4 regions of the Cupriavidus sp. JZ107 genome follow, and region 4 is predicted to be linked to each of the others. Evidence: predicted binding sites of a transcription regulator. Region 4 holds the regulator's gene; each other region holds the start of a gene.
What was found. Region 4 encodes FNR, which switches genes on or off when oxygen is low (the NO sensors DNR and NnrR bind a similar motif). Its sites were predicted from a motif close to TTGATNNNNATCAA; they were not measured.

Region 1 (5,424 bases), on a different replicon from region 4:
GGACGGTCGGACGATCGGACGATCGGAGGGCCGAATACCGATCAGGACCGCAATCGAAATCGATAGCGGCGTGCCAATGCGAACGGAAAGGTGGCGACAGGCTGCCGAACTGCCACGGGGCGCTAGGCCCGGCAACCGATCGGTAGGTCTAGTTGTAGCGAGGAGAGCGCGCGGACGAGCGCAGGGACCGAGCCGAAGCCGTCGATGGCGATCGCACGACGCACGCGCGCCGACGCGGCGATGCACAGGGCATCGGCGGCTTGGCGGTGGACGGTCGGCGCAACGGACATCGTGCTGGCTGGTGTGAGTGTGTCGGGAGTCGACGGTGTGGAAACGCGTGTAGCAGCGACAAAGCGTAGTGCATCGAGCGTCGACTCGTCAAGCGTGCATCCGTGCTTTCGCCGTGCGTCGTCACGCGGTGGCCTCGGCCAAATGAATGAGATCGCCAGCGCGACCTCGTACCTGAACGCGTGCTGCCACACGCAAACCGCGGCGGTGGTCCACCGCCTGGCCGGTACAGCGTCAGTTGCGTCGCGCCTAGCCTGAAGGGGGACATTGTCCCAGCCAACGGGGAGACATCATGATCGGAACGGGAACGGGAACGGGATCGAAGCCGCTCGCCTGGGTCGCGGCGGCGCTGACGGCAATGGTATTGGCCGCGTGCGGTGGAGGCGGGGGCGGCGATGGTGCGGGGGCGAATCCGAGTTCAGGCTCGGGCTCCGGCAGCTCGTCAGGTCCAGGCTCCAACGGATCACCGACGACGGTCAGCTATACCGTGACACTCGGACAATCGGCGGGACAGGTCGGCGTGGGCCGCACGCTGACCCTTGCGGCCGTCGTCGTCGACAGCAACGGCAGGGACGTCACCGCCCAGGGCAGCTACGCGTGGACCTCGTCCGATCCCGCGGTCGCCACGGTGACACCAAGCGCCAACGTCGCCGGCGCCGCGGTCGTGACCGGCATCGCCGCGGGTACCGTCACCGTGCAGGTCGCCGCGACCATCAACGGTGCCGACGGCAAGGCGATCGCGCTGCCGGTGCAGACCGCCACGATCACGGTCGCGGCCAGCCACAACTACAGCCTCGCGGTGTCGCATCCGCTACTGACCTTGGCCAATGGCGAAACGCGGCAGATCCGCGCCACGCTGCTCGATGGCGACGGCATCGATGTGTCCGCCGCCGTGCACGACTGGGCCTGGGCGAGTTCGGCTACCGGCATCCAGCTGAGTGCAGATCGCGAGCGCGCGACGCTGCACGGCGTCAATCCGTCGACCAGCAGCACGGTCGAGGGCACGGTCACGATCGGCGTGACGGCGCCTAATGGCGCCGCGTTGGCCGCCCGGATCGCGGTCGTCGTGCTGAAGAACGGCAGCTACGGCTATACGCTCGAGCTGCTGCGCAACGGCACGCCGATCGATGCGATCGCGATCCTGAACGGCTATCCGGCAACGCTGTCGGCGCGCGTGATGCGCAGCGACGGCACCGATGCGACCGCGCAGTTCGACGGCCAATGGTCGTACGCAAGCACCTCGCCGTCGCTGTCGGTCGTACAAACCGCAAGCGGGCGCGGCTTCACGTTGAACACCAGCCGTCCCAATGGCGCCGATCCGCTGCAGAGCCTGTTGAAAATCACCGCCACCAGCAAACAGCTCGACGCCACGCCGAGCGCCGGCCTGACGGTGACCGAGCAGCCGACCTGGACGCTGGTCTACGACGGCCCGCAGCCGCTGCGTATCGCGACGATGCCGCCGCTGCCGATTCCGGTCACCGCGACCGTCAGGCATCGCGGCACCGCGCTGACCTTCGTCGAATGCGAGGCATGGGACTGGCAACAGTCAGGCAATATCGCCGTGACCCCGGCCACGCATCCGGGCCAGGTCGGCGTGACGCCGCTGACCCCGGGCGAGTTCTCGCTGACCGCGAGCTGCAGCGTCAGGCAAAGCGGGCAGCGATTGTCGGTGACGATCAACGGCAGCGCGATCTGAACACGTCGTTCCCGTGCAAGCGGCCCCAGCGTCTTTCAAAGCCACTGGGTCCCCGCCTGCGCGGGGACGACGTTGAGGTGTTCGGATACGCAGCGTACCCATTTCTGCGTGACCGCAGTCCGCCGCTCAGAACCGGTATCCGAGGCCAACGCTGAACAGCCACGGGTCGAGCTTGACCTCCGACACCTTGGCGCCGGCCGCCTTCACATCGCTGGACAGCCACACCTTCTTGATGTCCGCATTCAGGAACCAGTTGCGCGTCAGCCGGTAGTCCATGCCGATCTGCAGCGCGGGCGCGATGCTCCAGCGGTCCAGCGACAGCGTATTGCCGGCGATATCGGCGTCCCAGATCCGCGTGAAGTTGAGCCCCGCGCCGACATAAGGCCGCAACGTGGCGTGCGGGCGGAAGTGATACTGCAGCAGCAGCGTCGGCGGCAGATGCTTGAACGATCCGATCCGGTTGTCGTCGAGATAGACGTCCTGCTTCTGCGGAACGGTCAGCACGAGTTCCGCGGCGAGGTGCGGCGTGAAGAAGTAGGTGACATCCAGCTCGGGGATCCACTTGTTGTTGACGCCGATCCGGTCCGAGGCACCGGCGCCGCCGACGGGGTCGGACTTCTGTGCAAAGTCGAGATAGGTGCCGCGCAGGCGGACCATCCAGTTGCCTTCGGGTTCGGTGCCGGATGGGTGGGCGGCGGCATCTGCCGCGCCGGCGTGCAGCGGGGTAAAGGCCATCATCGCGGCCGCCACGGCGGCCATTGCCAATCGGGTACGAGGAGATTGCATCGGGCTCATGTTGTTATCGACAGGACTGGGAAAGACCCCATGCCGAGTGTGCCGTTGCCGGCCTCTGACCCGTTTGACCTAAAGCAAAGGTCCATGCCGTCGTTCCCGCGCAGGCGGGAACCCAGCGTCTTTGAAAGCCACTGGGTCCCCGCATACGCGGTGACGACAGGGTTCCGGGCAAGAAAAAAGCCGGCAAAGCCGGCTTCGTCGAACTGCGGTGCCTGAGGCAGGATCGCGCCTAGCCCTTGCCCTGCGGTTTGCGCACGATGCGGATCGGTTTCTCCTGCGCGGCGGGCGCGGAGTTCGTCGTATTGCTCGACGTATTGCTGTCGCAGCTGTTGCAGCCGCCGCTGTCGCAGCCGGTGGCGCAACCCGATGCCACCGCCTGCGGCGCCAGCCGTGCCACCAGCCGCGCGCGCCATCCGCGTGCTTGCGCGCCGCCGAGGCTTGCCGCCAGCGCCGCCTTGACGCGCTCGCGCGTGCGCGGCATGTAGCGCGCCGCCACCGACAGCGCGCAGACCAGCACGATCAGCGGCACCAGCACGGATTCGACGACGTGATAGAGCGACATGATGGCTTCCGAATGCCTTAGCTGAACAGCAGCGCCACGCGATAGGTCACGAATGCCGCCAGATAGCCCAGGCCCGCCAGATAGAGCGTGGAGGCCGCCATCACCTTCCACGAGTTCGTTTCACGGCGGATCACGGCCAGCGTCGAGATGCACTGCGGGGCGAACACGAACCACGCCAGCAGCGCCAGCGCGGTGGCCAGCGACCATTGCGCGGCGATCATCGGCGCGAGCTGCGCGGCCACGGTGTCCTCGCTGCCCGACAGCGCGTAGACGGTCGCCAGCGCGCCGACCGCGACCTCGCGCGCGGCCAGGCCCGGCACCAGCGCGATACAGATCTGCCAGTTGAAGCCGACCGGCGCGAACACCTTCTCCAGCGCATGGCCGATCATGCCGGCGAAGCTGTAGTCGATCGGCGGCAGCGTCGCGCCTTCGGGCGGGGACGGGAAGGTCGCCAGGAACCACAGCAGCACGGTGAGCGTCAGGATCACCTTGCCGACGCGCGACAGGAAGATGCGGGCGCGTTCCCACAAGCCGATCAGCACATCGCGCGGATTCGGAATGCGGTAGGCCGGCAGCTCCATCAGCAGCGGATGCTCGGTGCGGTCGCGGCGGAAGAACTTCAGCGCATAGGCGACCACCAGCGCGCTGACGATGCCGGCCACATAGAGCGCGAACAGGACCAGCCCCTGCAGGTTGAACACGCCCATCACCGTGTCCGCCGGAATGAAGGCGCCGATCAGCAGCGCATAGACCGGCAGCCGCGCCGAGCAGGTCATCAGCGGTGCGACCAGGATCGTGGTCAGCCGGTCGCGCGGGTCCTGGATCGTGCGGGTGGCCATGATGCCGGGAATCGCGCAGGCAAAGCTCGACAGCAGCGGGATGAACGACCGGCCCGACAGCCCGGCGCCCATCATCAGCCGGTCGAGCAGGAACGCCGCGCGCGGCAGATAGCCCGATTCTTCCAGCGTCAGGATGAACAGGAACAGGATCAGGATCTGCGGCAGGAACACCACCACGCTGCCCAGGCCGGCGATCAGGCCGTCGACGATCAGGCTGCGCAGCAGGCCATCGGGCAGCAGGCCGCCGACCAGTTCGCCGGCATAGGCCACGCCGCCCTCGATGCCTTCCATGATCGGCTCGGCCCACGAGAACACCGCCTGGAACATCAGGAACAGCAGCACGGCGAGGATCGCCAGGCCGAACACCGGATGCAGCACCACACGGTCGATACGGTCTTCGAGGCTGGCCGACGCGGTCGGCATCGCCACCGCGGCGTCGAGCAGCCGCTTGACCTCGGCATGGGTATCGAAATCGTCGGCCGGGGCCGGCGGAGGCGGCGGGGCCGACGGCAGCGCGCCGTCGAGCAGCGACAGCAGCGCGGCGGCGCCGCCGCGCCGCACGGCAACCGTCTGCACCACCGGCACGCCCAACGCTGCCGCGAGCTTGTCGCGGTCGATGCGGATGCCGCGGCGTTCGGCCGCGTCGCTCATATTGAGCACCACCACCATCGGCAGGCCGAGGCGGCGCAGCTCCAGCACGAAGCGCAGGTGCAACCGCAGATTGGTGGCGTCGACGACCGACACCAGCAGATCGGGCCGTGCCTCGCCGGGGCGGTTGCCCATGCAGACGTCGCGCGTGATGGCTTCGTCCAGACTGGTCGCGTGCAGGCTGTACGCCCCGGGCAGATCGAGGATGCGCACCTGCCGGCCCGACGGCGCGACGAAATAGCCTTCCTTGCGCTCGACCGTGACGCCGGCGTAGTTGGCCACCTTCTGGCGGCTGCCGGTCAGCCGGTTGAACAGCGCGGTCTTGCCGCAATTGGGGTTGCCGACCAGCGCGACGCGCAGCGGCGCCTGCGCGGTGGCGGCGGAAGCGGGAGTGGCGGGAGAAGTAGCGACGGACATGGCGTAATTCGAATCGGTCCGCTTCACGCGGTACTGGCTTGATTAACTGCGTCGGCCGTCTTGCCGGTGCGCGCACCCTCGGGCTGCACCGTCACGCGGGCGGCTTCGGCGCGGCGCAGCGCGAAGCGCGTGCTGCCGACCTGGGCGACCAGCGGGTCCTTGCCGAACGGGCCGTAGGT
Region 2 (5,424 bases), 980 kb from region 4:
ACCGCACGTGACGGGAGAATCGGCAAGAGCCGGCGACCGGCATTCCATGGCCGAAGCGCGTGGCAGGATCAGCCCCCGATATCCATCAGCGCCACCACCCCCAACACGACGAACACCGCCGCGGCGATGCGGTGGACCAGCTTGATCGGCAGCCGGTGCGCGAAGCGTTCGCCCAGCAGCACCGCCGGCACGTTGGCCAGCATCATGCCGATCGTGGTGCCGGCGACCACCGCGAGGATATCGGTGCTGAAGCGGGCGGCGAGAGCGACCGTGGCGATCTGGGTCTTGTCGCCCATCTCGGCGAAGAAGAACACCACCACGGTCGCGCACAGTACGCCGAACGCGCCCTTGACCGCCTTGGGCTTTTCGGTCTCGTCGAGCTTGTCGGGGATCAGCATCCATGCGCCCATCGCGATGAAGCCGAGGCCGAGGATCCAGCGCAGCAGCGCCGGGCCGACCATTTGCGTGATCCAGCCGCCGAGGGCGCCCGCCAGGCCATGATTGACCAGTGTCGCGATCAGGATGCCGAGGATGATGGGGATGGGCTTGCGGTAGCGCGCAGCGAGAATCAGCGACAGCAGTTGGGTCTTGTCGCCCATTTCCGCGAGGGCGACGATACCGGTCGAGACGAGCAGGGATTCCATTCGTTGTTTTCGGAGCAGCGGGCCGGACGCATCGCGAGATGCCAATGACGTGCGTTTTCCCCGGCCCAGCCGAAAAACGACGTCATCGGTCTCGCCAGGCCCTGGAACAGGCATTGCACCGTTCCGGAGCTGCGCACGCCATAACCGCAAGCGGTCAAGTCTGTTGACGTACGCCCCTGTCGCACAACGCGGTGTCGCGCGGCAGGGCGGCTACTCCCCAATGGGAAGCGCGATTATAGCCAGTCTGCAAGGCGGTCGTCCATACCGGCGCCGATCTCCGCTACGTCGGACCGCGCTCGCTACGCCGGCACCGGCGACGGCGTGGTGGTGCGGCGGCCGCGGAAATCGGTCCAGCACAGCGCGTGGAAGTCGTACAGCTTGCAGCGGCGCGCGGTATCGAAATACCAGCGCCACGAGAAGTTCTGCACCACGATGCGGCCGGGCAGCGCCTGCTCCAGCAGCGCCTGCGCGCGCTTGAGCCGGTACAGGGGCACGCTCATGTCGACGTGGTGGGCGGTGTGTTCCATGATGTGGTGAAGCAGCGTGCCGACGCCATGGCGAAAGCGCAGATGGACCGTGGTCGACACGAAGGGCTGCGCGCGCGCCCACATCGCCTTGCTGTGGTACCAGGCCACGCTTTCATGGGTATGGTGGACATACAGCACGAAGCCCACCGTCGCGTTCCAGACCAGGAAGGGCACGGCGAAACCGGCGGCCAGCAGCAGCGCGACCGACTGCTGCGTCGCCATGGCCAGCCAGACCAGCGTGCCGATCCACAGCGCCGCGAAGGCGGCTACCAGCAGGCAGTCGGCGAGGAAGATCCGGCGGCGTGTCGCCATCTGCCGCCGGCTGGGGAAGAACAGCTTCAGCCACCAGATCTCGATCAGGTAATACAGCCCGGCGCCCAGGCCGTTGCGATACAGCCGCTCCAGCGCGCGCCGCCACCAGGGCAGCGCCGCGTACTCCTGCATCGAATACGGGGCCCAGACGAAATCGAAGCCCTTCAAGTTGGTGTAGCCGTGATGGACGACGTTGTGGCCGACCTCCCACAGGCTGTACGGGGTCAGTGACGGCAGGAAGGCGATCCGGCCCAGCCATTTGTTCAGGCCGCGGCGCGGCGTCAGGCTCTGGTGGCAGGCATCGTGCCCGAGGATGAACAGGCGCGCGATCAGCATGCCGGCCAGCACGCCGAGCGCTAGCTTGGCGAGCCAGTGCGATGCCATCACGAGCGCGGCGAGGGCCGCGACAAACAGCGACGCGTCCAGCGCGAACAGCAGCAGTGCGCGCGGCGTGCTGCGTTCGGACAGCGGAATCAGCCAGCTGCGGATGATCTTGCGGGGCGGCAGCGGAGCGTGGGGCGACAGCGGTTCGGGTGGAACGCCGGATGGAACGGCATCGGCGGGTGCAACGGGTGTGGTCATATCGGGATCGGCATTGTCGAATGGCGCGGGCCAGCGTAATGCAGATCGATGGCGACGGCCTTGATCGGGGTCAAGCCAAGGCGAAAGCCGCTGGGTCCCCGCATGCGCGGGGACGACAGGTGCATGTGGGAACCCGCGTCGTCCCCGCGAAGGCGGGGACCCAGTGTCTTCAGAATGGCTGCCGTACGCGCTATGCCGCAGCGGTTTCCGCCCGCTCGCCCATCACGTAGACGCTGTCGATCACCCGATCGTCACCCAGCATTGCGAACGCGAACAGCTGCTCCTCGAGCGTTTCCGAGCGCGCGCTGCGGCGGGCCAGCAGCGGCGTGGCCTCCGGGTCCAGCACGATGAAGTCGGCCTCGTTGCCCGGCGCGAAGCTGCCGACGCGGTCGCCCCAGCCGAGCGCGTCGGCCGGCGCGCGCGTGGCCAGGTAGAACATCCGCAGCGCGGTCAGGTGGTAGCCGCCCATCCGCGCGACCTTGTGCGCGGCGTTCATCGTGCGCAGCATCGAGAACGAGGTGCCGCCGCCGACGTCGGTGGCCAGCGTCAGATTGAGCCGATGCGCGTCCGACTGGTGGAAGTCGTAGAGGCCGCTGCCGAGGAACAGGTTCGAGGTCGGGCAGTGGGCGACCGCCGCGCCGGTGTCGGCCAGCCGGCGGCGATCGTCGTGGTCCAGGTGGATCGCATGGCCGTAGAAGGCGCCCGGACGCAGCAGGCCGTATTGGTCGTAGACGTCCAGATAGCTGCGCGCCTGCGGGAACAGCTCGGCGACCCATTTGACCTCGTCGCGGTTCTCGGCCACGTGGGTCTGGATCAGCGCATCGGGGTAGGCGCGCGCCAGCTCGCCGCAGGCGGCCAGCTGCGCCTCGGTCGAGGTCGGCGCGAAGCGCGGCGTGATCGCGTACGACAGGCGGCCCTTGCCGTGCCAGCGCGACAGCAGGTCGGCCGATTCGCGCGCGCCGGACTCGGCGGTGTCGCGCAGGAAGTCAGGACAGTGGCGGTCCATCAGCACCTTGCCGGTCGCCAGCCGCAGATTGCGGCGATGGCTCTCGGCGAACAGCGCGTCGGCCGAGGCCGCATGCACGGTGCTCCAGACCAGCGCGCTGGTGGTGCCGTTGCGCAGCAGCTCGTCGGCGAAGAAGCTGGCCACGCCGGCCGCGTACTCGGGCTCGGCGAAGCGGCGCTCCTCGGGGAAGGTATAGGTGTCAAGCCAGTGCAGCAGGCCCGGCGACGGCGACGCGATCATGTCGGTCTGCGGGTAGTGCACGTGCGTATCGATAAAGCCCGGCACGATCAGCTTGCCGCGATGGTCGATCACCTCGGTGCCCGGCGCGATCGACGGTGCCAGCTCGGCGTAGGGGCCAGCGGCCACGATGCGGCCGTCCGCGACCAGCAGCACACCGTCTTCCCAATACTGATACGCGTCATCATGGAATTGCGGATCGCGCAGGAAATGCAGCACGCGGCCGCGGATGGCGCGCAGGGTACCGTTCGGGGAAGGGGAGCTGGTGGTCTGGTTCATGGTCGTGGGGTGGGGAAAGGCCGGCGCCGGGGCGCCGGCCGATGTTGCGCCGGTCAGCGCCGCAACGGCATCAAGCCGTTGCCGCGCGCGCCGGCTCCGGGGGACTGGCCGATTGCCAGAAGCGGTCCACTTCGGTCAGGTATTCGGCCTTCAGGGCCGGCCGCAGGAAGCTCGCCTCGAAGCTGTTGCGGGCGAGCCGGTGCGCGTCGGCGGCGTCGAGCGGCAGCGCGTCGAAGGTCGCTTCCCAGTTCGCGTTCATGTAGCCGCCGAAATAGGCCGGGTCGTCCGAATGGATCGTCACCGCGACGCCGGCGTCCAGCAGCGTCTTCAGCGAGTGGTCGCGCAGGTCCGGATAGACCTTGAGCTTCTGGTTCGACAGCGGGCAGACCGTCAGCGCGATGCGTTCGCGCGCGAGACGCTCGACCAGCGCGGGGTCGTCGATCGCACGCACGCCGTGGTCGATCCGCTCGACCTGCAGGATGTCGAGCGCGTCGCGGACATAGTCGGCCGGGCCTTCCTCGCCGGCATGGGCGACGCGATGCAGGCCCAGCTCTTTCGCGCGGGCGAATACCCGCGCGAACTTCTCCGGCGGATTGCCGCGTTCCGACGAATCGAGGCCAACGCCGATGAAGCGGTCGCGGTAGGGCAGCGCCGCTTCGAGCGTGGCGAACGCGTCTTCCTCCGACAGGTGCCGCAGGAAGCAGAGGATCATGCTGCTGGAGAAGTCGTACTGCGTACGAGCCTGGGCCAGCGCGTCGGCGATGCCGTCGATCACGACCTCGATGTCGACGCCGCGCGCGGTATGCGTCTGCGGATCAAAGAAGATTTCCGCGTGGCGCACGTTGTCGGCGACCGCGCGCTCGACGTACGCCATCGTCATGTCGAAGAAGTCTTCCTCGGTCAGCAGCACGCTGGCGCCGGCATAGTAGATGTCGAGGAACGACTGCAGGTCGGTGAACGCATAGGCGGCGCGCAGCGCCTCGACGCTGGGGTAAGGCAGCTTGACCTGGTTGCGCTGCGCGAGCCGGAAGATCAGCTCGGGCTCGAGCGTCCCTTCGATGTGCACATGCAGTTCGGCCTTGGGAGTGCGGCGGATGCGGTCCGCGAGCGCGGCGTCGAGCGTCATGGGGAATCCTTTTTTTCGATGCCGGCATGCTGTCCGTGTTCGAACAGACGGCCGGCGCGGTTACCGGTGGGCGGGGCTTTCGCTGCCGCCCGGTTGCCCGCCGTCCCGCTGCGCTGCCGGTGCGTCGGCGCGCAGCGCGGCCAGGCGCTGATCGCGCACTTGCAGCAGCTGGGCGACGATGGCAACTGCAATCATAGCCGGAGCCTTGTCGGTGATGCCCGCGACGCCGATCGGGCAGGTCATCCGTACAAAGGCAGCCGGGTCGATGCCATGTTCGACCATCCGGTGTTCGAAGCGGGCGCGCTTGGTCTTCGAGCCGATCAACCCGAAGTACGCGAAGTCGGTGCGCCGCAGGATCCGTTCGCACAGCGCCTGGTCCAGCGCGTGGCTGTGCGTCATCACCAGGAAGTAGCTGCCGGGCGGTGCCTCGTCGACCACCGCCTCGGCCGTGTCGGTGGCCTCGGCCACCACGTTGCCGGGCAGGCCGGCCGGGAACAGCGTGTCGCGCTCGTCGACCCAGTGGACGCTGCACGGCAGCGTGCCGAGCACCTTGACGAGCGCATGGCCGACATGGCCAGCGCCGAACAGCACCACGTGCATCTCGTCCGGGGCCAGCAGGTCGGTCCAGCTGCCGTCGTCGTGCAGCGTGACGGCGGGCAGCGTCGGCAGCGGCGTGCGGTCGAGCGCATGGCGGACCGGCCCGCTGGCCGG
Region 3 (5,424 bases), 630 kb from region 4:
CCTCCAGGATCAGCCGCGCGACCGGGTTTTCGATCTGCTGCTGGATCGCGCGCTTCAGCGGGCGGGCGCCGAACACCGGATCGTAGCCCGCGCTGGCGATGCGCTCGAGCGCCGCGTCGCTGACCTCCAGCGCCATGTCCATGCGGGCAAGACGCGCCTGCAGCCGCTGCAGCTGGATCTTCGCGATCGACTCGATGTGCTTCTGGTCGAGCGCGTGGAACACCACCACTTCGTCGATGCGGTTCAGGAACTCGGGCCGGAACTGCGTCTTGACCTCCTGCCACACGGCGCCCTTGACGGCCTCGTGCGGTTCGCCGCTCATCTGCTGGATGATCTGCGAGCCCAGGTTCGAGGTCATCACGATCACCGTGTTCTTGAAGTCCACGGTGCGGCCCTGGCCATCGGTCAGCCGGCCATCGTCGAGCACCTGCAGCAGCACGTTGAACACATCCGGGTGGGCCTTCTCGACTTCGTCGAGCAGCACCACGCTGTACGGCTTGCGCCGTACCGCCTCGGTCAGGTAACCGCCCTCCTCGTAGCCGACATAGCCCGGCGGCGCGCCGATCAGCCGCGACACGCTGTGCTTCTCCATGAATTCGCTCATGTCGATGCGGATCAGGTGCTCCTGCGAATCGAACAGGAACTCGGCCAGCGCCTTGCACAGCTCGGTCTTGCCGACGCCGGTCGGACCGAGGAACAGGAACGAGCCATACGGCTTGTTCTCGTCGGCCAGGCCCGCGCGCGAACGGCGGATCGCGTCGGACACCAGCCGCACGGCCTCGTCCTGGCCGACCACCCGCTTGTGCAGATAGTCCTCCATCGCGATCAGCTTCTCGCGCTCGCCCTGCATCATCTTGGCCACCGGAATGCCGGTTGCGCGGCTGACCACCTCGGCGATCTCCTCGGCGCCGACCTGCGTGCGCAGCAGCCGGTTCGGCTGCTTCTGCTCGCTGGCCTCGGCCGCGGTAGCGGCCTTGAGCTTGCCTTCGAGCTCCGGCAGCTTGCCGTACTGCAGCTCGGCGACCTTGTCGAGCTTGCCCTCGCGCTGCAGCCGCGCGATCTCGAGGCGGATCTTGTCGATCTCCTCCTTCAGCGCGGCGGCGCCCTGGGCCGCACCCTTCTCGGCCTTCCAGATCTCGTCGAGGTCGGCGTACTCCTTCTCGAGCCGCTCGATCTCCTGCTCGATCAGTTCGAGCCGCTTGCGCGAGGCCTCGTCGGTTTCCTTCTTGACCGCCTCGCGCTCGATCTTCAGCTGGATCGTGCGGCGCTCGAGCTTGTCCATCTCCTCCGGCTTGGAGTCGATTTCCATCTTGATGCGCGCGGCCGCCTCGTCGATCAGGTCGATCGCCTTGTCCGGCAGGAAACGGTCGGTGATATAGCGGTGCGACAGCTCGGCCGCGGCGACGATGGCCGGGTCGGTGATCTCGACACCGTGGTGCAGCTCGTACTTTTCCTGCAGGCCGCGCAGGATCGCGATGGTCGCCTCGACCGACGGCTCGTCGACCAGCACCTTCTGGAAGCGGCGCTCGAGCGCGGCATCCTTCTCGATGTACTTGCGGTACTCGTCCAGCGTGGTGGCGCCGATGCAGTGCAGCTCGCCGCGCGCCAGCGCGGGCTTGAGCATGTTGCCGGCGTCGATCGCGCCCTCGGCCTTGCCGGCGCCGACCATCGTGTGGATCTCGTCGATGAAGACGATGGTCTGACCCTCGTCCTTGGCGATGTCCGACAGCACGGCCTTGAGCCGTTCCTCGAACTCGCCGCGATACTTGGCGCCGGCCAGCAGGCCCGCCATGTCGAGCACCAGCACGCGCTTGTTCTTCAGCGTTTCGGGGACTTCGCCGTTGACGATGCGCTGCGCCAGGCCCTCGACAATCGCGGTCTTGCCGACGCCAGGCTCGCCGATCAGCACCGGGTTGTTCTTGGTGCGGCGCTGCAGGATCTGGATCGCGCGGCGGATCTCGTCGTCGCGGCCGATCACCGGATCGAGCTTGCCCAGGCGGGCGCGCTCGGTCAGGTCGATCGTGTACTTCTTCAGCGCCTCGCGCTGGGCCTCGGCATCGGCGCTGTTGACCGACTCGCCGCCGCGTACCGCGTCGATCGCCGCCTCCAGCGACTTGCGGCTCATGCCATGCTCGCGCGCGATGCGGCCGGTCTCGCCCTTGTCGTCGGCGACCGCGAGCAGGAACAGCTCGCTGGCGACGAACTGGTCGCCGCGCTTGATCGCCTCCTTCTCGGTGGCGTTGAACAGCGCCGCCAGCTCGCGGCCGAGCTGGACCTCGCTGGTGCCCTGCACCTGCGGCAGCCGCTTGATGGCGGCGTCCAGCGCGCTGGCCAGGCCGTTGATGTTGACGCCGGCGCGCGAGAGCAGCGCGCGCGCCGAGCCGTCGTTCTGCGCCAGCAGCGCGCGCAGCAGGTGCTGCGGTTCGATGTATTGGTTGTCGTTGCCGATCGCCAGGGTCTGGGCATCGGCCAGCGCTTCCTGGAATCGGGTAGTCAGTTTGTCAAGACGCATAGGGAAATCCTCACTGGGATACGTGTCCCGAGGCGGCCCCAGCGGCGCAGTCATTGCGCATCGCGTCGTCGGCCGGCAGGACACCGGATGTCACTGCCGAAGATAGGGCTTTGCCGTGACATTTCAAGACGAAACGATGCGTATTTGATGTGGCGCAAGCAGCGCGCCATTGGACGGATCAGGAAGGAACCGCGGTCTGGCGGCCCTGCGCGAGGCCGCCGGCATCGCCGGCAAGCTTGCGCTCCAGGTTGCGGACCAGCACCAGCGCCTCGCCCTGCAGCACCACCCTGCCATCCTCGCCCGCGATGTCGGTAGCCAGGTTGACCAGCTCCTTGTCGGCGCGCAGCCGCACGATCCTCACCGAGGCCCGCAGCGGCTCGCCCAGCCGGGCGGCCGCGCGCAACCGCAGCGACTGCTTCATCCAGCCGGTGCCGCGCCCCGGCAGCCGCGTGCCGAGCAGGTCGGAGAACATGCCGGCCAGCAGCGGCAGCGGCACCACGGCGCCGTCGAAGCCGCGGCGCCTGGCCAGCGCCGCGTCGGCATACAGCGGATTGGCGTCCCCGCTCAGCGCCACGTACTCGTCGAGATCCGCCCTCTCGAAGGCGCGCACCGCGTCGGCCTGCTGCCCGGGCCTGAGCTGGTACAGCGCCGCATCGCCGGAGACCGCCGCATCCGCGCCGCCTGCACCGGACACGAGCGGCCCGGCCAGCGCGGCCGCATCGGGTTCGAGCAGCAGCTCGGCGTCGCCGCTCGCGGTGACCGGCGCCTGCGCGTGCGGCAGCGCACGGCCGCCGCGCTGCACGCAACGGATCGCGGTGCGCAGCGCGACGCGGCCCGCCGCCCCCTCCCCCGGGGCCAGTTCGGCCACCACGCCGTCGCCGACATAGGTCGGCTGCGGAAACATCAGCGTCTGCGCCAGCGGCAGCACCGGACCGGCTCTCCCTCTCTGCATCTGCGCGCACAGCAGCGAGAACAGCAGCATGCCGTGCGCGACGGTGGCACCGAAATGGGTGCCGCGCGCGAACGCCGGATCGCAGTGGATCGGATTGTCGTCGCGCGACAGCCGCGCGAAACGATCGAAGTCCTGCTGCGTCAGCACGCGCGGCGCGGACGGTACGGCGGGCCCGGAAGGCTGGGAAGGCTGCGGGATGGCCATCGTCACTGCGGGACCTCGACGATGCCGCCGGTGACCTCGATGCGGTCGCCGGCGGCGGGGTTGGCGGCAAAGCCGGGAACGTTGGACGGCTGGATCGCCGGCGCCGGCGAGTTCGGCGTACCACCGCGCGGCACCGTGCGCACCACCTGCGACGGCGGCAGCGGCGTGCCGTTGCGCAGATGGTCGTACATCGCGTCGAGCGCGCGGTTCAGGTACAGATGCAGCGGCACGTAGCGGTTGCCATAACCGGGCACCAGCGCATTGAACGCGTCGAAGTGCTGGGCGTTGGTCACCTCGACATACGACAGCCGGCTCGCCGCGCCCTCGCGCTGCCGGTTCAGCCCCAGGTACGGGCGCGAGGTGTGGTTGACCGGCAGCAGCGCATCGTCGCGGCCGTGCACGATCAGCGCCGGCTTGCCGCGCAGATTGCCGTTGCGCAGCGTCAGCCGCTGGCCGACCTGCAGCGCGAGGGCCTGCGGCGAAATGCCGGTCACCAGATCGCGCAGGCAGCGCGCGCCCGCGGTGTTGGCGTCGTCGACCGGCGAGCCCGGCGAGCGCGACAGCAGATCCCGGCGCGGTCCGCGCGGATCCAGGTCGTTGATCAGCTGCACGCCCGACGACGGCGGCACGCCGTTGCCGGTCGCGAACATGTTGGCCATCTGCGCCTGCGTCACCGGCGCCGGTTCGAACGCCGCGTTGATGCCGCTGAAGCTGTAGCCGCACAGCCGGTCCGTCACGCTGGCGCGCGACAGCGCATTGGCATAGGTCACCGCCACCGCGCTGGAGACCTCAAAGAAGCCCAGCGAGGCGTGCAGCACCGCGGACTCCGGCTCCCAGCCGTAGTCGCGCAGCGCCTGCTGGGCGCTGGCGGCCTGCTCGGCCAGCGTAGCGCCCTTGACGATGCCGGCGCTGGCCAGCGCGGCGCAGCGGTTGGCCGGAATGGTGCCCAGCGTCGCGTAGAAACCGACCGCGGGCGCCTGCGCGTTGGCCGGGTCCTGCGCCGCGCACAGCTGCAGCAGGTTGGCCATCGTCGTGTAGTCGTACAGCGTGCGGCCATTGACGGCCACCGGCGTGCCGCCGCGCCGCACGGTGATGCCGGCGTCCTGCGGCATGTTCAGGTTCGGCTCGCTGACCGCGACGCCGTCGATCAGGCCCTGCACGTCGGCCTCCGCCGCGGCGACCGCGGCGCCGCCGCCATTGGACAGGCTCGAGGCGATCACCAGCAGCTTGTCCTTGTCGATGGTGCGGCGGCGCTGGCCGTCACGCATCTCGCCATGCCGGTCGTTGATCGCCCAGAGGCCGAATTCGATCGCCTGCAACGTGAACAGGCCCCAGTCCTTCTCGGGATTGCGCTGCGAATGCGCGTGCTTGAAGGCGAGCCGATGCGGCGCCGCGGCGATGAAGGCGGCGCGCGCGTTGTCGTCGATCGGCGCGGCGAAATGCGCCTCGCGGCCGGCGGCGGCGCGGCTGGTGCGGGTGCCGTCGATCAGCGCGACGGTGTCGTTGGCGAGATCGTGCGGCGCGGCGCCGGTACCCTTGTCGGTATAGGCCACCGCGCAGCCGCGCTTCAGGCCCCATTCGCCGGTAGAGATACCGCCGTAGACGCCGCGCGAGCCGGACGACGTGGCGGTGATCAGGCACGGCCGCGCGGGATCGAAGCTGGCCGGGATCTGCACCATCATCGTAACGTTCTGCCGGCCGCTGCCGTCGTCGGCATAGGCCAGATACTCGACGCCGGGGATCTTGCCCTGGCCGC
Region 4 (5,424 bases):
CGCTGCCTGGACCTGCGCCTGCGGATCCTCCAGCGGCGGCAGTTCATCCAGCGTACGCAGCCCCAGGTCGTCGAGGAAGGTCTTGGTGGTTGCGTACAGCGCCGGCTTGCCGGGCACGTCGCGATGGCCAATGACCTCGATCCAGCTGCGATCCTCGAGCTTCTTGATGACCTCGGTGCTGACCGTGACGCCGCGGATTTCCTCGATATCGCCGCGCGTGACCGGCTGGCGATAGGCGATGATGGCCAGCGTCTCCATCACCGCGCGCGAATATTTGGGCGGCTTTTCGGGATTGAGCCGGTCAAGGTATTCGCGCATCGCCGGACGGCTCTGGAAGCGCCAGCCGCTCGCCAGCGCCACCAGTTCGACACCGCGCGGCTCCCAGTCCTTGCGCAACTCCTCCAGCAGAACACGGATCGTGTCGGCGCCGACATCGTCGGCGAACAAGCGGCGCAGATCGGCGACGCGCAGCGGCTCCTGCGCGCAGATCAGCGCCGTCTCGAGGACGATTTTCGCCTCTTGGGTATTCATGTTGTGGTGTGCGGCCTGTCTTTGCATCTGCGTCCGTGACACCCGGACGCGCTGGAGATTGGTCGATTCAGCGGCGCGCGTTCCGCTTCAGGGACGCCTGCCGCCATTCATCGCGCAGCCGACCGGGATGCTTGCCGCATCGGGTCCGCGCGCTTCTCATCGGTGCATCGATTGCCGGTCCGTTCCGGCAGAAGATCGTCCGCCCGTCTCCCGATATCGGTCGGCGGAAGGACCAGCGTGTCGCGCCGTCTCCCCTGTTGCGGCCGACACGCCCGGACAGCCGCGACCGTCCGGAATGCGAGACAACTTGGTCATGGCCTGGCGTGCAGCCTGTCGGGCCCCTCGCTGCCACGCCGCTGGCCGGTATTCTTGGCCGATGTCGACATCGGATGTTCTAGCCGGACAGTGCGGGGAGGGAGATGGGTATGGATACCCATGAGTGCCTTGACAGACGCCTGGATCAAGCGCGACCGGGCGACCACGACACCTGCGCGAAAGCGGCCCGGTCGCCGTGGCTTCCCGCGATTGTATGGCATTCCCGCGCCGGCCTGCAACCGCGGCCTTGGCGGGCGGGCGGCGCCCGGCCTCACAGGGTCAGGCAGAAGCCGTGCGCGGCCAGCGTCTCGGGCAGCATCGCGGCCCGCGCAAGACCGGCCGCGCCAAACAGCGCGACGGCCGCGCCGATGCCGCGGCGGACCCACGGCCGGCGCGCCAGCACGCGCAGGCCGGCCGACAGGCTCGACAGCATCAGCAGATTGGGCAGCGTACCGAGGCCGAAGGCCAGCATTACCAGCGCGCCGGACGCGGCGCTGCCGGCCAGCAAGGCCAGCGCGAGCGCGGCGTAGACCATGCCGCAGGGCACCAGCCCCCAGGCCAGTCCGGCGACGTAGCGGCGCAACAGGCGCCGGGCGCCGCGCGGGGCCGCGCCAGTTTCCTTGCGCGCGATGGCCCTTGCGCCCCAGCGCGCCCAGCGCGCGGCGAGCCGCCGCGCCACGGCATCGACGCCGGGGATCGCTCCAACCAGCCGCGCGGCACCCAACGTCCACAGCCCCGCCAGCAGCAGGCTCGCGCTGCCGGCGGCGAACAGCGCCCGCTGCACGGGCAGATACTGCGCCTTCCAGGCGGCCGCGCCGACCGCGCCCAGCAATGCGCCGAGCAAGGCGTAGGCGCTCAGGCGGCCGGCATGCAGCACCAGCAGTTCGCGCACCCACGCCGCGCGGCTGCGGTACAGCGCCACCGGCGCGGCCTGCCCGGCATCGTTGCCCTCGAGCACCAGCGCGATGCCGCCGCACATCGCCGCACAGTGGACGCCGCCCAACAGCGCCAGCAGAAACACGCTGGCCAGTACGCCGATCGCCATGTCAGGCTCCCCTCGCCGGCATGGGGCACGGTAGAATGGCCGCTTGCTTCACGCCCATCGCGCCCATCGCGCCGTCGATGGCAGTCCCTTCCCTTCGCGCGGATTCCAATTGCTGAACGCCATTCCCCTGAACGACCAATCGACCCGCTGCTCCACCTGCTCGCTGGGACAGCTGTGCCTGCCGGTCGGCATGTCGGCGCAGGACGTCGAGAAGATGGACACGCTGGTGCAGGAGCGCGTGCGCGTGCGCAAGGGCGAACCGCTGTATCGCCTCGGCGATCCGCTCGACGCGGTCTATGCGATCCGCTTCGGCACGCTGAAGACCCACGTGACGATGGAAGACGGCCGCGCGCAGATCACCGGCTTTCATCTGCCCGGCGAAGTGGTCGGCTTCGATGGGCTGACCGAGATGCGGCATGCGTCGGACGCGACCGCGCTCGAGGACACCGAGGTCTGCGTGGTGCGCTACGACGAGATCCAGACGCTGTCGGCCTCGCTGCCTTCGCTGCAGCACCAGTTCATGCGGCTGATGAGCCGGGAAATCACGCAGGACCAGATGATGCTGATTACGCTGGGCTCGATGCGCGCGGAGGAGCGGCTGGCGGGCTTCCTGATCAGCCTGTCCGAGCGCCTGTCGGCACGCGGCTATTCGCCGTCCGAGTTCGTGCTGCGGATGAGCCGCGAGGAAATCGGCAGCTATCTGGGCCTGAAGCTCGAGACCGTCAGCCGGCTGTTCTCGCGCTTCGCCGAGGCCGGCCTGATCCAGATCCGTCAGCGCCACGTAAAGCTGGTCGACATGGACGGCATCCGCCAGCTGCTGGGCAAGACCGCCTGCTGATCCCCGCGCGGCAGTCGCGGCAGTGACGCCCGCGGCAGCCGCTGCCAGCATTGCCATCGCCCTACTCCAGTTCGTCGGCCGCCGACATCGGCGACGACATCGGGGCCAGCATCGATGCCGGCAGCATGCACAGCGTCAGCGCGCTGGACAGCGCGCACACCGCCCACGCGACCGCGAAGCCGATCGTATAGATGGCGCCGTGCGACAGCTCGAGCGGCCGCCCGAAGACGCGCAGATCGCGCGGATCGATCAGCGAAAACACCAGCACGAAGGCCACGGCCGCGCCGACGAAGGCGGGCCACAGCACCCACATTAGCCAGCGCGCCTTCATGGCCGTGCCACCGTCCGAGCATTGGGCCCCTCGCCCACGCCCCGCCCGCCCGGTGTTGCCGGCGCCGAGGTTGCGGCGGTCTGCCGAATCACCAGCCCCTGACGCACCACGCCGTCGACGATCGGCCGGTCCGCGTGCCGCAGCGCGACCCAGATCGTCACCGCACAGCCGATCATCGCCAGCGCCGGGCCACTGATCAGCAGCCACGGCCACGGCTCCTTCCACCACGGTTTGCATTGGGACATGTCGATGCCTCGTTACGGTTGGTCGGGAACGAAAAAGCGGGTGGACTGCCGCACCTGCGCGCGCTCGGCTCCGGGTCCGGCCCCAGGCGCTGCGGGCGAGCCGCTGACGACGATGTCGACCACATGGGTGCCCGACGCGGCCTGCTCCAGCGGCACGCGCAACCGCAGCGGCAGCAGCCGGTTCGACGTCGGCGCCAGATGGCCGGCAGCGCGCTCGTATTCGACGGACAGCCCCGGCAGGCCAGGACTTTCCGCCGCGATGGCCACGTCCAGTTCGCCTTCGGTGGTGTTGATCAGCTGCAGCCGGTAGACGTTCTCGATCCAGCGCCCTTCCACTTCGCGCGCCAGCGCCTGCCGGTCGCGGATGATGTCCACCTTCAGCGGCGTGCGCACCGCGACCGACCAGACGAAGCCGCCGGCCAGCGCCAGCCACAGCACCGCATACAGCACGATGCGCGGGCGTACCACGCGGCGGCGCGCATTGGCCGCGGACAGCGCGCGCCGCATCGCGTTCTCGGAGGTGTAGCGAATCAGTCCGCGCGGATAGCGCATCTTGTCCATGACCTGGTTGCAGGCATCGATGCAGGCCCCGCAGCCGATGCACTCGTACTGCAGCCCGTCGCGGATATCGATGCCGGTCGGGCACACCTGCACGCAGATGCTGCAGTCCACGCAGTCGCCGATGCCCAGCGCGCGCGGGTCGGCCTTGCGCGAGCGCGAGCCGCGCGGCTCGCCGCGCTGCGTGTCGTAGGTCACCACATAGGTGTCCTTGTCGACCATCACGCTCTGGAACCGCGCATACGGGCACATGTACTTGCAGACCTGCTCGCGCATGAAGCCGGCGTTGCCCCAGGTGGCGAACGCGTAGAAGCCGATCCAGAACGTTTCCCACGGCCCGGTGGACAGGTCCAGCACCGCACGGCCCAGCGCGTCGATCGGCGAGAAGTAGCCGACGAAGGTAAAGCCCGTCCACAGCGCGATCGCGATCCACAGCAGATGCTTGGTCGCCTTCAGCCGCAGCTTGCGCGCGCCCCAGCGTTCGCCGTCGAGCCGGATGCGCGCGATGCGGTCGCCCTCGACCTTGCGCTCGATCCACAGGAAGATCTCGGTGTAGACCGTCTGCGGACAGGCATAGCCGCAGAACAGCCGTCCGGCGATCGCGGTGAACAGGAACAGCGACAGCGCCGAGATCACCAGCAGTACGGCCAGGTAGATCACGTCCTGCGGCCACAGCACCAGGCCGAACAGATAGAACTTGCGCGCGCCGAGGTCGAACAGCACCGCCTGGCGGCCGTTCCATTGCAGCCACGGCGTGCCGTAGAACACCAGCTGCGTGGCCAGCACCATGGCGATGCGCCAGTTGGCGAAGGCCCCGCTTACGGCGCGCGGATAGATCTTGCGCCGGACCTCGTACAGCGAGGCCTCGGCCGAGTCGATGCCTGGCGCGTTCATGGCTGCTCCGGACGAGTCGGCATGCGAGACCGGTTGCCGCAAGCGATGTCCATCATTGCCCCGCGGCCGGCATCGTGCCGTTGTCGGCCGACAGTCCCCACACGTATGCGGTCAGCATGCGGATGCGCTCGGGCGTCAGGATGTCCTCGTGCGCGGGCATCCGGTTGTCGTGTCCCTGCAGGATCGCCTTGACGATATTCGCCTCGGCGCTGCCGTGCAGCCAGACCTTGTCGGTCAGGTTGGGCGCGCCGAGCGCCTGGTTACCCTTGCCGGCGCCACCGTGGCAGGCGACGCAGGTCGACTTGAACAACGGCTCGCCGCGTGCCGCGCGGATCGGGTTGAAGGCCAGGCCCGCCAGCGATCGCACGTATTGCGCGACATCGCCGGCGCCCTTCTCGTCGATGACGGCGGCGAACGACGGCATCACGCCATGCCGGCCCTTGGCGATGCTGTGCATGATCGTGGCCGGATCGCCGCCATGGAGCCAGTCGCGGTCGGTCAGGTCGGGAAAGCCGCGGCTGCCGCGCGCATCGGACCCATGGCACTGGGCGCAGTAGTTCAGGAACAGCCGCTGCCCGATCTCGCGCGCCTCGGGATCGGCGGCCACCTGTTCGATCTTCAAGTCCATGTACTTGCCGTACACCGCCTGCTGGCCGCGCAGCGCGGC

Region 1: a site for FNR is predicted at 2,844-2,857, ahead of M1D55_RS00485 (OmpW/AlkL family protein). Genes of this name have one in related genera too.
Region 2: a site for FNR is predicted at 2,126-2,139, ahead of M1D55_RS20250 (fatty acid desaturase). Genes of this name have one in related genera too.
Region 3: a site for FNR is predicted at 2,657-2,670, ahead of clpB (ATP-dependent chaperone ClpB). Genes of this name have one in related genera too.

What each region holds. Positions count from the first base shown of each region.
Region 1 is NZ_CP096480.1:109,341-114,764, forward strand. Features, by position in the region: gene M1D55_RS00480 (hypothetical protein) at 776-1,984, shown strand; gene M1D55_RS00485 (OmpW/AlkL family protein) at 2,111-2,779, opposite strand; gene M1D55_RS00490 (DUF6587 family protein) at 3,009-3,341, opposite strand; gene feoB (ferrous iron transporter B) at 3,359-5,245, opposite strand; gene M1D55_RS00500 (FeoA family protein) at 5,269-5,424, opposite strand, start outside.
Region 2 is NZ_CP096481.1:2,337,832-2,343,255, reverse strand. Features, by position in the region: gene M1D55_RS20255 (TMEM165/GDT1 family protein) at 69-644, opposite strand; yybP-ykoY riboswitch at 702-875, opposite strand; gene M1D55_RS20250 (fatty acid desaturase) at 944-2,065, opposite strand; gene guaD (guanine deaminase) at 2,256-3,587, opposite strand; gene M1D55_RS20240 (adenosine deaminase) at 3,658-4,713, opposite strand; gene xdhC (xanthine dehydrogenase accessory protein XdhC) at 4,774-5,424, opposite strand, start outside.
Region 3 is NZ_CP096481.1:1,996,290-2,001,713, forward strand. Features, by position in the region: gene clpB (ATP-dependent chaperone ClpB) at 1-2,512, opposite strand, end outside; gene M1D55_RS18445 (MaoC/PaaZ C-terminal domain-containing protein) at 2,691-3,668, opposite strand; gene M1D55_RS18450 (D-(-)-3-hydroxybutyrate oligomer hydrolase) at 3,671-5,424, opposite strand, start outside.
Region 4 is NZ_CP096481.1:1,362,670-1,368,093, reverse strand. Features, by position in the region: gene scpB (SMC-Scp complex subunit ScpB) at 1-531, opposite strand, end outside; gene M1D55_RS15685 (sulfite exporter TauE/SafE family protein) at 1,118-1,891, opposite strand; gene fnr (fumarate/nitrate reduction transcriptional regulator Fnr) at 2,082-2,729, shown strand; gene M1D55_RS15675 (hypothetical protein) at 2,791-3,060, opposite strand; gene M1D55_RS15670 (FixH family protein) at 3,057-3,305, opposite strand; gene ccoG (cytochrome c oxidase accessory protein CcoG) at 3,318-4,757, opposite strand; gene ccoP (cytochrome-c oxidase, cbb3-type subunit III) at 4,810-5,424, opposite strand, start outside.